One region of the Shewanella sp. 1180_01 genome, then DNA from elsewhere that is predicted to be linked to it. Evidence: predicted binding sites of a transcription regulator. Region 1 holds the regulator's gene; the other holds the start of a gene.
What was found. Region 1 encodes MetJ, which represses methionine synthesis genes. Its sites were predicted from a motif close to TAGACGTCTAGACGTCTA; they were not measured.

Region 1 (5,896 bases):
AGTTGCTGCTTTAACTCACGGTAGAAAGGCAGTGGACCCGAGCCCGCGAGTTTATTCGCGCTCACCACATGGATGCCGCGCTCAAATAGCTCTGGATATTGCAGCGTCAAACTGGCGCTGGCACTGATATCTAAGGCCACCAGCTCATCGCAGTTAACCCGTTCTAATTGCTCGAACAAGTGCTCGTACTGCCAAGGCGTAGCCTCGGTATTAAACTCAGTCTGCCACGCGGCAAGATTAATGCCTGTGGATTTAATCAAGGCTTTACTCGAACTGACTAAACCGACTAACTCAACACTGGCTTCGAGTTCATGATCCAGTGATGGCGACACCGACTTAAACAAATCGACCCAGGCCTCACCTATGTTGCCCACGCCGAGCAGCAAGACACCAATGCGTTTACGCGGCCCAGCGCAGCGACGATGAACTTTTTGGGTTAACAGATTCACCTGCGACTGAGGCACTAAAGTCACCAAACTTAAATCGCCGCTGAACAAAGGTTTAGCATCACGGCTCAGTAAACGGGCGAAGCTGCGGCGATAATGCTCGGCATCGGCACTGACTAATGCGACTAAGCCGAGATCGGTATTGATCTGCTGATCGCTGATCCCTAAAGCTTCTGCCTCGGCATCGAGCAATCTTTGCACTTGTTTTTGATTTTCAGCGGTATAGGCAAGCTCAACCCTTTGGTGGGCAGAGGTCCAATGGGCCAATGGCGTTAAACCCGCAGCGATCAATAGATCTAATAAACGAGTTAATTCGCCCGTAAGCTTAAAGCCGAACAGCACGACTGCATTAAGGTTAGTCACCACAGGTGCACTCGCCGACGAACTGTGGGGCGCGATTAAGGTAAAGTCGGTGTGGGATGCATAACTTGAGCGTACCGCTAAACTCACTTCGGTATTAAACAAAGGCTGCAGAGTGCGCGAATGTAATACTGGCGAACCTAAACGCGCTAGGCGATCGGCTTCGGCAAGTGACATGCTTTTCAGTAACTTAGCATCGTTGATTTTATTAGGATCGGCATTGAACACCCCTTCCACATCGGTCCAAATGGTCACGCGCTCGATATCGGCAAGGCTGGCAATCAAGCTGGCGCTAAAATCTGAACCATTTCGACCGAGTAACAAGGTATCGCCGCGCTCGTTAGCGCAGATAAAGCCGGTGATCACTAAGCGCTCATTTGGATGGGCAGCTAATAGGGCTTGTACTTTAGCACGGGATTCTTGTACCCGAATTTGCGGCACAGCGGCTTCATCGGCCACTAAAATTGAACAGGCATCCACATGGCTTGCGGCCACGCCAGATTCGCACAGCAGCGCCGCCATTAAACGTGCCGACCAACGTTCACCAAAGCTCACCACATGGCTAATTTGGTAATCGTTGCGGGTATCTAAGGATAATAAGCTGATAAGCTGCGCTTTATCAGTGGCCAAACGCTCACGCAGATCGCGGGCTTGTTCATTTGATAACAACTGCTCAATCAACCCCTGTTGGTAGCTGATCAGCACTTGTAATTCTTCTTGCCATAGCTGACCCGCATCACGCAGCGCTAATAATTTATACAGGAAATTCGTGCTCTTACCCGCCGCAGAGACCACCACGAGATCATCACTATGACCGTGGGTTAACAGGATATGGGCGACTCGGCGATAACAATCGGCATCCGCTAAACTGGAGCCACCAAATTTATGTAAGTGACAACGTGCCATCTATTATTCCTCTACTGACAAGCCGCAACGGCGGCTAATCCTGCTTGAATATCTGCAACTAAATCGGCGGCATCTTCAATACCCACCGATAGACGCAATAGGGTGTCCTTAATACCCGCCTCGAAGCGCGCCTGCGGCTCCATGGCTCTGTGGGTCATAGTTGCGGGCACGGCCACCAAACTTTCAACGCCACCTAAACTTTCCGCCACGCTAAATAAGCTGAGTGCACTTAAAAAGGCCACCACTTCGGCCTCGCCGCCCTTGAGCTCAAAACTCAGCATAGCGCCAAAGCCCTTTTGTTGCTTGGCGGCAATGGCATGACCTGGGTGATCCGCAAGACCAGGGTAATAAACTTTGCTCACCACAGAGCTTTGCGTTAACACCTCAACAATGCGCTGGGCATTGGCTTGATGTTCACGAATTCGCACCGCTAAGGTACGTAGGCCGCGCAGGGTTAAGTAACTATCAAATGCCGATCCCGTTAAGCCTAACGTGTTCGACCACCAATGTAAGCTTTCGCCAATTTGTGCATCTTTGGCAACCACAGCGCCGCCAACCACATCGCTGTGACCATTGATGTATTTAGTGGTGGAGTGGATAACGATATCCGCGCCTAACAATAGGGGTTGTTGCAATATCGGCGATAAAAAAGTGTTATCGACCACCACCAGCGCGCCGACCTCATGGCTTGCCTTAGCAATAGCCTCGATATCCACCACACGCAATAGCGGGTTAGACGGGGTTTCGAGCCACACCATCTTAGGATTTTGCGCGATCGCTGCGGTTAACGCTTGGCTGTCGGTTTGATCAACCACAATCAGCTTAAACTGGCCTTTCTTCGCCAAATTAGTAAATAAACGGTAAGAACCGCCGTAGCAATCGTGGGGCACCACCAATAGGTCATCAGGGCCGAGCAAAGTGGTCACTAAGGTGATGGCCGCCATGCCAGTGCAGGTCACTATGCCAGTGGCGCCCTTTTCTAATTGCGCTAATGCTTCGCCTAAAATACAGCGTGTTGGGTTGCCTGAACGACTGTAATCGAATTCGCGAGGATTTTTATGACCATCGAAGGCGTAATTAGTCGACAAATAAATCGGTGGCACAACTGCGCCATATTGAGTATCGCTTTCGATACCCTGACGCACTGCCAGTGTGGCTAATTGACGCTCTGCCATGGGTGGACTCCTAAATTCGGTAGACTGATAGAGATGTCTGGACGTCTAAATGTACCTAAGCCCAACGCCATCGTCAATAGGCGTGAAGACGTTTAGACGTCTGAACATAAAGAAATCTGTTTGCAATCACAAAGAAATAGTAGCAATAATTTGACTGTTCTTTGTAAGGGTTTAAAATCTGCCCCGAATTTAGCGTTATAACAGGTGAGTCAATGACTGAATGGAATGGGGAATACATCAGCCCCTATGCTGAACATGGCAAGAAGAATGAACAAGTAAAAAAAATTACTGTGTCTATTCCGCTCAAAGTGCTTAAGGTCCTTACGGACGAACGAACTCGTCGTCAGGTCAATAATTTGCGTCACGCCACCAACAGCGAGCTGTTGTGTGAGGCATTTTTGCACGCCTACACTGGCCAGCCATTGCCTAACGATGAAGATCTGTCAAAAGATAGCCCAGACAGCATTCCCGCCGAAGCCAAGTTGCTGATGGACGAGATGGGGATCGAGTGGGAAGACATGGAATAGCGACTTGTCGCTGGCAAAGTTACATCACAGTGCTCATCAATAGGGATCGTTAACGATCCCTTTTTGTTTATATGGAATCCTATGTTTTCTATGATAGATCCACAGACTCTCGCCTTGGCCTCACTGATTGTATTTCTTGGCGCCTTAACCCAGAGCCTGATTGGGTTTGGCCTAGCGGTTGTCGCCAGTCCTTTGCTGTATATCGTCGATCCGCAGCTCGTACCGGGTCCCGTTATTGCCATGGGATTTACCATCTCGCTACTGACCTTATTCCGGGAACGTGGTCATTTAGAATTCAATGGCTTGCAATATGCGCTTATAGGTCGCGTGCCCGGTGGTTTTATCGGCGCGAGTCTGTTGCTGTTTGCGCCTCAGCCCATACTCGGGTTATCCATCGCCGCCATTGTGGCTGTCGCGGTTATACTCAGCCTGTATAAATTCAGCCTGCCAGTGAATAAGAAAACCCTCTTTGGGGCGGGCGTCGTCTCGGGGATTTTCGGTAATATTGCCGCTATTGGTGGCCCGCCGATGGCGATTCTATTGTCAGGCAAAGACGCTTCGCAGTTTCGTGCCGCCCTGTCGGCCTTCTTCATTTTTAGCTCCACCATAGCTATGGTCATTTTGGCGATCACTGGCTTATTAGAATTGAAGCACCTGTGGCTGTCGTTAATGTTGCTGCCTTCAGTGCTTTTAGGGTATTTAGTCGCGGGGCGATTAGTGGGCAGTGTCGATAAAGATAAAACTAAAATGGCGACCTTAGTCCTATGCAGTATCAGCGCCTTAGTGCTAACGGTGAAATCGGTTATCGAGTTATTGCCCCAATAAGCGTCCTGCTTGTATTGGCAAATCATCTGAAGATTCAAACAATAAAAAAGCACTGACATTGTCAGTGCTTTTCTTTATCTATCAATATCTAAAGCCAGCTTACACTCAGCTTAAATAGCTTTGCCCTGCGTACACAATAAAGTGTCTTAGAGCGAGTACGCCGGTTAAGCTCGCACAAGCCACCATGATCATTGCGCCCTTAGTGTGGCGAGTCGCGGCGGGTAGCAACATGAACAGCAATGGAATACCAAAACCTATACCGACGACGCCTATCCAGAACACGCTTGCCCATAGCCCAGAAGTTAACGACGCTAAGGCCGCAGCCGCCGCGCCGCCCTTGAAGTACAAGGCGCAGAACAACATGAACAGGAACAGGATTTCAATCGCCATCACAGGCAACTCTAAACCGTGCATCTTGACTAAGGTTTTATCGTGGCTGTCAGTCTTAAACAGCAAGAGTGCCAGTACCGCGTTTGCCGCAGCGCCCGCCGATAAACCCGACACTAAAAACAGCGCAGGCAGTACCGCAGTATTGAGCATAGGATAAGCATTCATCGCCGAAATTAAGAAGCCAGTGTAAGCCCCTACGCCAATGGCGAGGACAAACAACAATACTTCAATCAGCTTTCGATATGGCATAAGTAACGTAGCGATAGGCGCTAGGAAACCCAAACCCCATTTTGGTAAGTCATCCCGCAGCACAATAATGGCGTACGCAAAGGCTAAGGGAGAATACGCCAGCAGCGCCAGCACCCCGATTGCCATCACAGACTGGAAGTTATAGTGAATTAAGATCAACCAAAAGTGGAATGGTTTGGTTAAGTCAAACACTAAACAAGCTAGACCTAAGCTAATTGCTACAGGCCCAATAATGGCTGCCGCCTTAAGAATGCTGCTTTCAGCTCCCGCGCTGAGTTCCTTATTCGCCCAGCGCAAACCAATGCCAATCAGTAAACTGCCCGCGGATAACCCCGCCATAAACAGGTAAACGGCGATGACCCAGTGCCAAGTGACAGGATCATATTGCGCCATGTCGCCCCAAGTATTGTTCATAATCAAATCCCCCCTCTTTTGGTAGGAACGCGATACACCCTAGGTTTAGTGCCCAAATGGGTTTTATCTTGGTAAGTGATTTTAGTGTTGAGCATGATGGCCACTTCACTCTTAGGATCATTGGCATCGCCAAACACTAAGGCATCGGTTGGACACACAGTCACACACGCTGGCTCTTCGCCCCGTGCTAAACGCGTATCCTTACAGAAGTTACACTTATCCGCCGCCTTGGTTTCTGGGTTCATAAAGCGCACTTTATAGGGGCACGCCGCCACACAGTACATACAGCCGACACACTTCTCAGCATGGATAGAGATAATGCCGTCTTCACCCACATAGGCCGCGCCCGTTGGGCACACTTTAACGCAAGGTGCATCTTCACATTGCTGGCAAGATACCCTGTGATATTTGAAATGCAGATTGGGCATCTCACCAAAGGGGCCTTCCACACGCACTTGCAGACGAGTTACGCCTTCGGGTACGCCATTTTCACTGCGACACGCCACGTTACAGGCTTGGCAGCCGATGCACTTATTCTCGTCGTGCACCATTACATATCGTTTATTCATTTAAGCCTCCGATTAGCGCTTTGCCAGCGTGACGC
Region 2 (5,896 bases), on a different contig from region 1:
GTCCATGTTGATGTCGATGATCTGCGCGCCGCTTTCGACTTGCTCGCGGGCCACATCGAGCGCTTGCTCAAACTTACCGTCTTTGATCAGCTTTAAAAACTTGGCCGAACCTGTGACGTTGGTGCGCTCACCCACGTTAACGAACAGGGATTGTGCATCGATAGTCAGCGGTTCCAAACCGGCTAAGCGGCAGGCGACGGGGATATCGGGTAACGCGCGCGGGTTATGTCTGTCGACCGCTTCGCGAATAACGCGGATATGTTCAGGCGTACTTCCACAGCACCCGCCGATAATATTGAGCATGCCTTCGCGCGCCCAATCTTCAATCACGTTCGCCATGTCCTCTGGGGTTTCATCGTAACCGCCAAACTCGTTCGGCAGGCCTGCATTTGGATGCGCCGACACATAACATTCGGCGATACGAGATAATTCTTCGACGTACGGGCGCAGCTCTTTTGGCCCAAGCGCACAGTTAAGGCCGATAGATAATGGCTTGATATGGCGCAGGGAATTATAAAAGGCTTCGGTGGTTTGACCCGTAAGGGTACGGCCTGAGGCATCGGTAATGGTGCCCGAAATCATGATTGGCAATCTGTCTTTAGAATGCTGACCAAATAAGTCATCAAATACCGATTCAATCGCAAACAGTGCGGCTTTGGCATTTAAGGTATCGAATATGGTCTCGACCATAATGATGTCTGCGCCGCCTTCAATCAGCGCCTTAGTGGATTCTCGGTAAGCGCTGACTAACTCATCGAAGCTGACGTTGCGATAGCCTGGGTCGTTCACATCAGGGCTAATCGAACACGTACGGTTAGTGGGGCCTAACACACCAGCGACGTAGCGCGGAATGCCTGTGGCAGCAAACACTTCATCACAGGCTTCACGGGCGAGGCGGGCGCCGGCTAAGTTAATTTCGGCGGACAGCGACTGCATGTCGTAGTCGGCCATGGCGATAGTAGTAGCATTAAAGGTGTTGGTTTCAATGATGTCGGCACCGGCGTTTAAGTAGTCGGTGTGAATCTGTTTGATGATGTGGGGTTGCGACAACACCAATAAATCGTTGTTGCCTTTGACGTCAGTGTGCCAATCTTTAAAGCGTTCGCCGCGATAGTCCTCTTCTTCGAGCTTGTGGTCTTGGATCATAGTGCCCATGGCACCGTCTAAGATTAGAATGCGCTCAGCAAGCTGTTTACGAATGTCTGCCAATATCTGGCCGGCTTTGGTAGAGGGTATCGTCATAAATAATTACCTTAAATACAGCTAAGTTAAGTCCAAGCATCGACCCTTGTTATGCTAAGTGCAGGGTAAAGCGTGTTGTGCAGTCCAGATATTGGCTCTCGTTATCGACCCTAGTGAGTGATCTAAATTAGCTAACTTAGTTAGGCTAAGTGCATTCCATTCTGCTCGGTCGATATTTGACTACTCGTTTTAGTTATTTATCGTTAGAGTTTAGTTTTGGACATTTAAACGTATAGACGTCCATAATACGCGACTTATGATTGTCAGGGCAAGGTCAAAATTGACTAACGACAATTGAGTCCTATCAGCACTTTTCACCCAGTTTAACGACTCTTTTTTTAGGATTAGTTGTAGAGCTAGTTGTAGGGCTAGAGCGTAATTGAGTATATAGGACGACGGGTCTAATGTGGGTTTTCAACAAAATTTGCCACGAGTGATAGACATAGGAATACGATGAAACAAGTTCGATTGTTATTGTTACGCCACGGCGAGTGTGAAGGCGGCGCCATTTTACGCGGCCGTGTGGATGTGCCTTTGAGCGAAAAGGGCTGGCAGCAAATGTCGGCAGCGGTTGAGGCGCAGGCAAGTACCTGCAGCGCGATTTACAGTTCGACTTCACGCCGCTGCGCCGAATTTGCCCAAGCCTTTGCCGCCGAATTGCATTCGACGGCGGCGCTGGTATCTGAGTCAAGGCCATTGCAGGCGCAGTTTTTGTCGGGTTTACAGGAAATTGATTTTGGTGATTGGGACGGTCGTCGGCTCGATGAGCTGTATCAGCAAGAGGGCGAAAGTTTAGCGGCCTATTGGCAAAACCCTTGGCAAACACCGCCGCCCAATGGGGAAACTATGGCCAGTTTCGAGTCGCGGGTGAATGGGGCCATTGACCAGATACTCGCCGCCGAGTTTGAACGATTGAGCGTCGACTCAGATAACGCCGAGCATGCAGTGGGCGCTAGCATGGGTACGGGCTTGAGTGCGGGCGAACTGGCTGCCAAAGTATGGGTCGTGACCCACGGCGGAGTGATCCGTCACTTAATGGCGCGCGCCCTTGGGGTTGAGCGGGCGGTGGGCTTTTACAGTCAACTCGATTTACCCGTGGCGGCCGTGGTGAGCATTAATGTGCTGCAAGATGAACACGGCGTTTGTTACTGGCGTTTAGATTGGCCGAGCGGACGCTGCGAGTGATCCGCGTAGCCCTAAGGTGAAGATTTTTCTTGTCTTACCAGCGTGATTGTCGATTGCCTATTAAGGTAAATATAGGATAATGCTTTTTCCTGACGTCCCCGACGCACACGGCCTTGCAAGGCTGGTGGCAGTGTATCGGATGACGTCACAGAAATAGGTGTTGGGAGTTTTGAGTGGTGCGAGGGTGTTCTGTGGCAGTTATGGCCGAGGCACGCTGAAAAGGCTTGAAATCAATCTCAACATAATAGGGAATTGGGGAGCTGCTTGTCAGTCAGCCCGAACTGTGCCCGCAACTGTGAGTGACTTTTTATATTGTTTTCAATAGAAAAGTGACGAGTCAGGAGACCTGCCTATTTCTGTTATCGCTGCGTGCAGCCTTAGTTCTCGAGCGGGTGACTCGAGGGAGCCGATGACAATGTGCACAACCTTTTTTAATTCAGGTTTGGACTCGCTAGGAGCACCACGTTGGTGAAACTCTCTGCCATCCAAACGAGCCATGCTTTGAATGACAGCGACACTCGCCCGTCAGCGAGCCAGACGGTCGCGCTCGATGTCAGCCAGTTAAGCTGGTGTATCGATGGCAAAACCATTCTTTCCAATATTAACTTTGCGCTGCCAACGGGGCAGATGCTGGGTTTGATTGGCCCTAACGGTGCGGGTAAGTCTAGCTTGCTACGCTGTTTGTATCGCTTTGTTCGCCCGACTCAGGGCAAAATTACCCTGTTTGATCAAGATATTGAGCGTTTATCGCCCAAGGCGTTTGCCTGCCGCGTCGCCGTAGTGCAGCAAGACACGCCGCATTATTTTGACCTAACCACAGAGCAATTGGTCAGCATGGGCTTAACGCCGCACAAGGGCATGTTCGATACCAATTCGAGCTGTGACGGCGAGCGCATTGCAAAGGCTCTAGAGAAAGTCGGCCTGAGTCATAAGATGCACCAACAGTACGAGCACTTATCCGGCGGTGAAAAGCAGCGTGCCTTGATCGCCCGCGCCATAGTGCAGCAGCCGCAACTGTTGATCCTTGACGAGCCAACCAACCACCTCGATGTGCGTTATCAAATTCAAATCCTCGAATTAGTGCGTAGCCTTGGCATCAGCGTGATTGCCTCTATTCACGATCTCAATTTAGCCAGCGCCCTGTGCGACAGTTTGTTGTTGATCCATAACGGTGAAGTCAGCGCTATGGGCACACCAACCGAGGTATTAACCGAGGCGCGAATTGGTGATGTGTTCGGCGTGTGCGCTCAGGTGTCGACCCATCCACAACATAAAAAGCCCTTAATCAGCTATTTTTATGGCTACCATGATTCGACGCACAGCATGGCTGATGCTTTGGCTGAGCGAGGCGAGGGCGGATGATTCAGGGAGTAAATAGCATTTCATCTCACATTTGGGGCGTATGGTGACACCTTTGACGAGACAACAACTGATGCTGGTCGCATTAGGCATAATCACTTTGATAACCCCCATTGCTGCCACGAGTTTTGGCGCGGCGAACATCAGTTTTATGGATGTTATCCAAGTGTTTATCAATAAAATGGCCAACCTCACTCAAGCCAATGGCATGACGGAGCGCATCGTGATGGAGCTCAGACTGCCGCGTATTTTATTGGCCTTTGTGGCGGGTGCGGGTTTGTCCTTGGCGGGCAGTGTGCTGCAAACCGTGACCCGCAATCCATTGGCCGACCCTTATCTGTTTGGCATTAGCTCAGGCGCGTCCTTTGGCGCTGTGGTGATGTTGACGTTATTCACGGGCTCTGGATTTTTTGAGAATGCGGGTATGGCGGCGAACTCGGGGATTTTTAGTGGTTCGAGCGCCTTGTCGGGTTTGCTCTGGTTTAGCTTGCCCTTCGGCGCTTTTATTGGCGCTAGTTTGTCGGTACTGATAGTGCTGGCCTTGTCTGGCCTTGGGCTCAATAGCCAAGTGGAGCGCATGTTGCTCTCAGGCGTGGCGACCTCCTTTATGTTTGGCGCGTTAACAAGTTTGTTGTTGTATTTCGCCAGTCCGCAGGCGACGGCTTCTGTGCTGTTTTGGAGTTTAGGCAGTTTCGCCAAGGCCAGTTGGTCCTTATTAGTACTGCCAACACTGGTGATTGGCGCGAGTTTGTTCATTATTTTAGGCATGAAGCGGCAGATCATGGCGTTGCAGGCGGGGGATGAAACGGCGCATACCTTAGGGGTGAATGTGCCTAAGTTGCGACTCAATATGCTGCTGCTCTGCTCCTTGATTACCGCGATTTTGGTCGCTACCTGCGGCGGGATTGGGTTTGTCGGTTTGATGATCCCCCACACAGTGCGCATGCTGTTTCCCGGTCGTCAGCCGATTCTATTAACGGCGCTGGTGGGCGGATTATTTATGGTGTGGATTGATGTGCTGGCGCGCTGTTTGTTGGGCAATCAAGAGTTGCCCGTGGGCATTATCACAGCGGCCATAGGTAGCATGTTCTTTTTGCTGATTTTGCGTAAACGCAGAGTCATGGCGTAAGCACCTAGTCAGAACGTAATCCTAGAGTCATCTAGCAAGCGCAGACTGGCGGGATAATCAGCATTTTTGTTGATATCTGCCCCGCGATTGGAAATGCAAAATTGGACATGTTAGTCATAGACGCAGGATGCGTTGTGGTTATTTAAGATAATAAGTGGAGTGTGGATGTCTCAGTCAGCCGTGTCTTTTCAAATCAGCCCTGTGAGTAAAGCGCAGGATCCGCTGATCCAGCAAAAAATTGATCTTAAGACTAAGCCGCCCGGCGCCTTAGGTCAGCTCGAATCCTTAGCCTTACAGATTGTCCGCGTGCAAGCGGCTGATTCACAACAAACGGATCAGCCACAAAATACTGTGCTGAAAATCGTTCATCCAACCATGTTAGTGTTTGCGGGTGATCATGGTATTGCCGCAGAAGGCGTGTCGATTGCCCCTAGCGAAGTGACGCGCCAAATGGTGCAAAACTTTGCCCATGGCGGCGCGGCGATTAACGTTTTTTGTCGGCAGGTGGGCTTTACGCTCGAAGTGATCGATTGCGGTATTTTAACGCCAGTCGAAGGGGTTGAAGGCATTATCGATCAGCGTCTTGGCGCGGGCACAGGGGCGATTCATTTAGAGCCCGCGATGGCGCTGGAAACCGTCGATAAAGGCTTTGCGATGGCGCGCGATTTGATTGAACGTCACCATCAAGCAGGTTGTAACTTAGTCGCCTTTGGCGAAATGGGCATAGGCAATACCTCGGCTGCGGCAGCCATTATGGCGGCGATCATGCAGCTTGATGTGATTGATTGTGTCGGCCGTGGCACGGGCATTAATAGCGAAACCTTAGAACGTAAATTGATGCTGATTGAGCTGGCGTTATTGCTGCATCAAAGTGCCTTAACTGGGCCCAAATCAGTGTTAGCTTGCCTAGGTGGCTTTGAAATTGTGCAGATGACGGGCGCTATGTTAGCGGCTGCTGAGCGCAAAATGCTGGTGGTCGTG

Region 2: metH (methionine synthase) is a predicted target of MetJ. The motif match lies at 1,468-1,485, and genes of this name have one in related genera.

The regions. Positions count from the first base shown of each region.
Region 1 covers NZ_VXCT01000073.1:9,048-14,943, forward strand. Annotated here, with positions in the region: gene FW758_RS22460 (bifunctional aspartate kinase/homoserine dehydrogenase II) at 1-1,712, opposite strand, end outside; gene metB (cystathionine gamma-synthase) at 1,724-2,887, opposite strand; gene metJ (met regulon transcriptional regulator MetJ) at 3,100-3,414, shown strand; gene FW758_RS22475 (sulfite exporter TauE/SafE family protein) at 3,496-4,239, shown strand; gene nrfD (NrfD/PsrC family molybdoenzyme membrane anchor subunit) at 4,345-5,292, opposite strand; gene FW758_RS22485 (4Fe-4S dicluster domain-containing protein) at 5,295-5,861, opposite strand; gene phsA (thiosulfate reductase PhsA) at 5,874-5,896, opposite strand, start outside.
Region 2 covers NZ_VXCT01000009.1:79,849-85,744, reverse strand. Annotated here, with positions in the region: gene metH (methionine synthase) at 1-1,242, opposite strand, end outside; gene FW758_RS07590 (histidine phosphatase family protein) at 1,696-2,427, shown strand; cobalamin riboswitch at 2,631-2,795, shown strand; gene FW758_RS07585 (ABC transporter ATP-binding protein) at 2,896-3,789, shown strand; gene FW758_RS07580 (FecCD family ABC transporter permease) at 3,830-4,915, shown strand; gene cobT (nicotinate-nucleotide--dimethylbenzimidazole phosphoribosyltransferase) at 5,081-5,896, shown strand, end outside.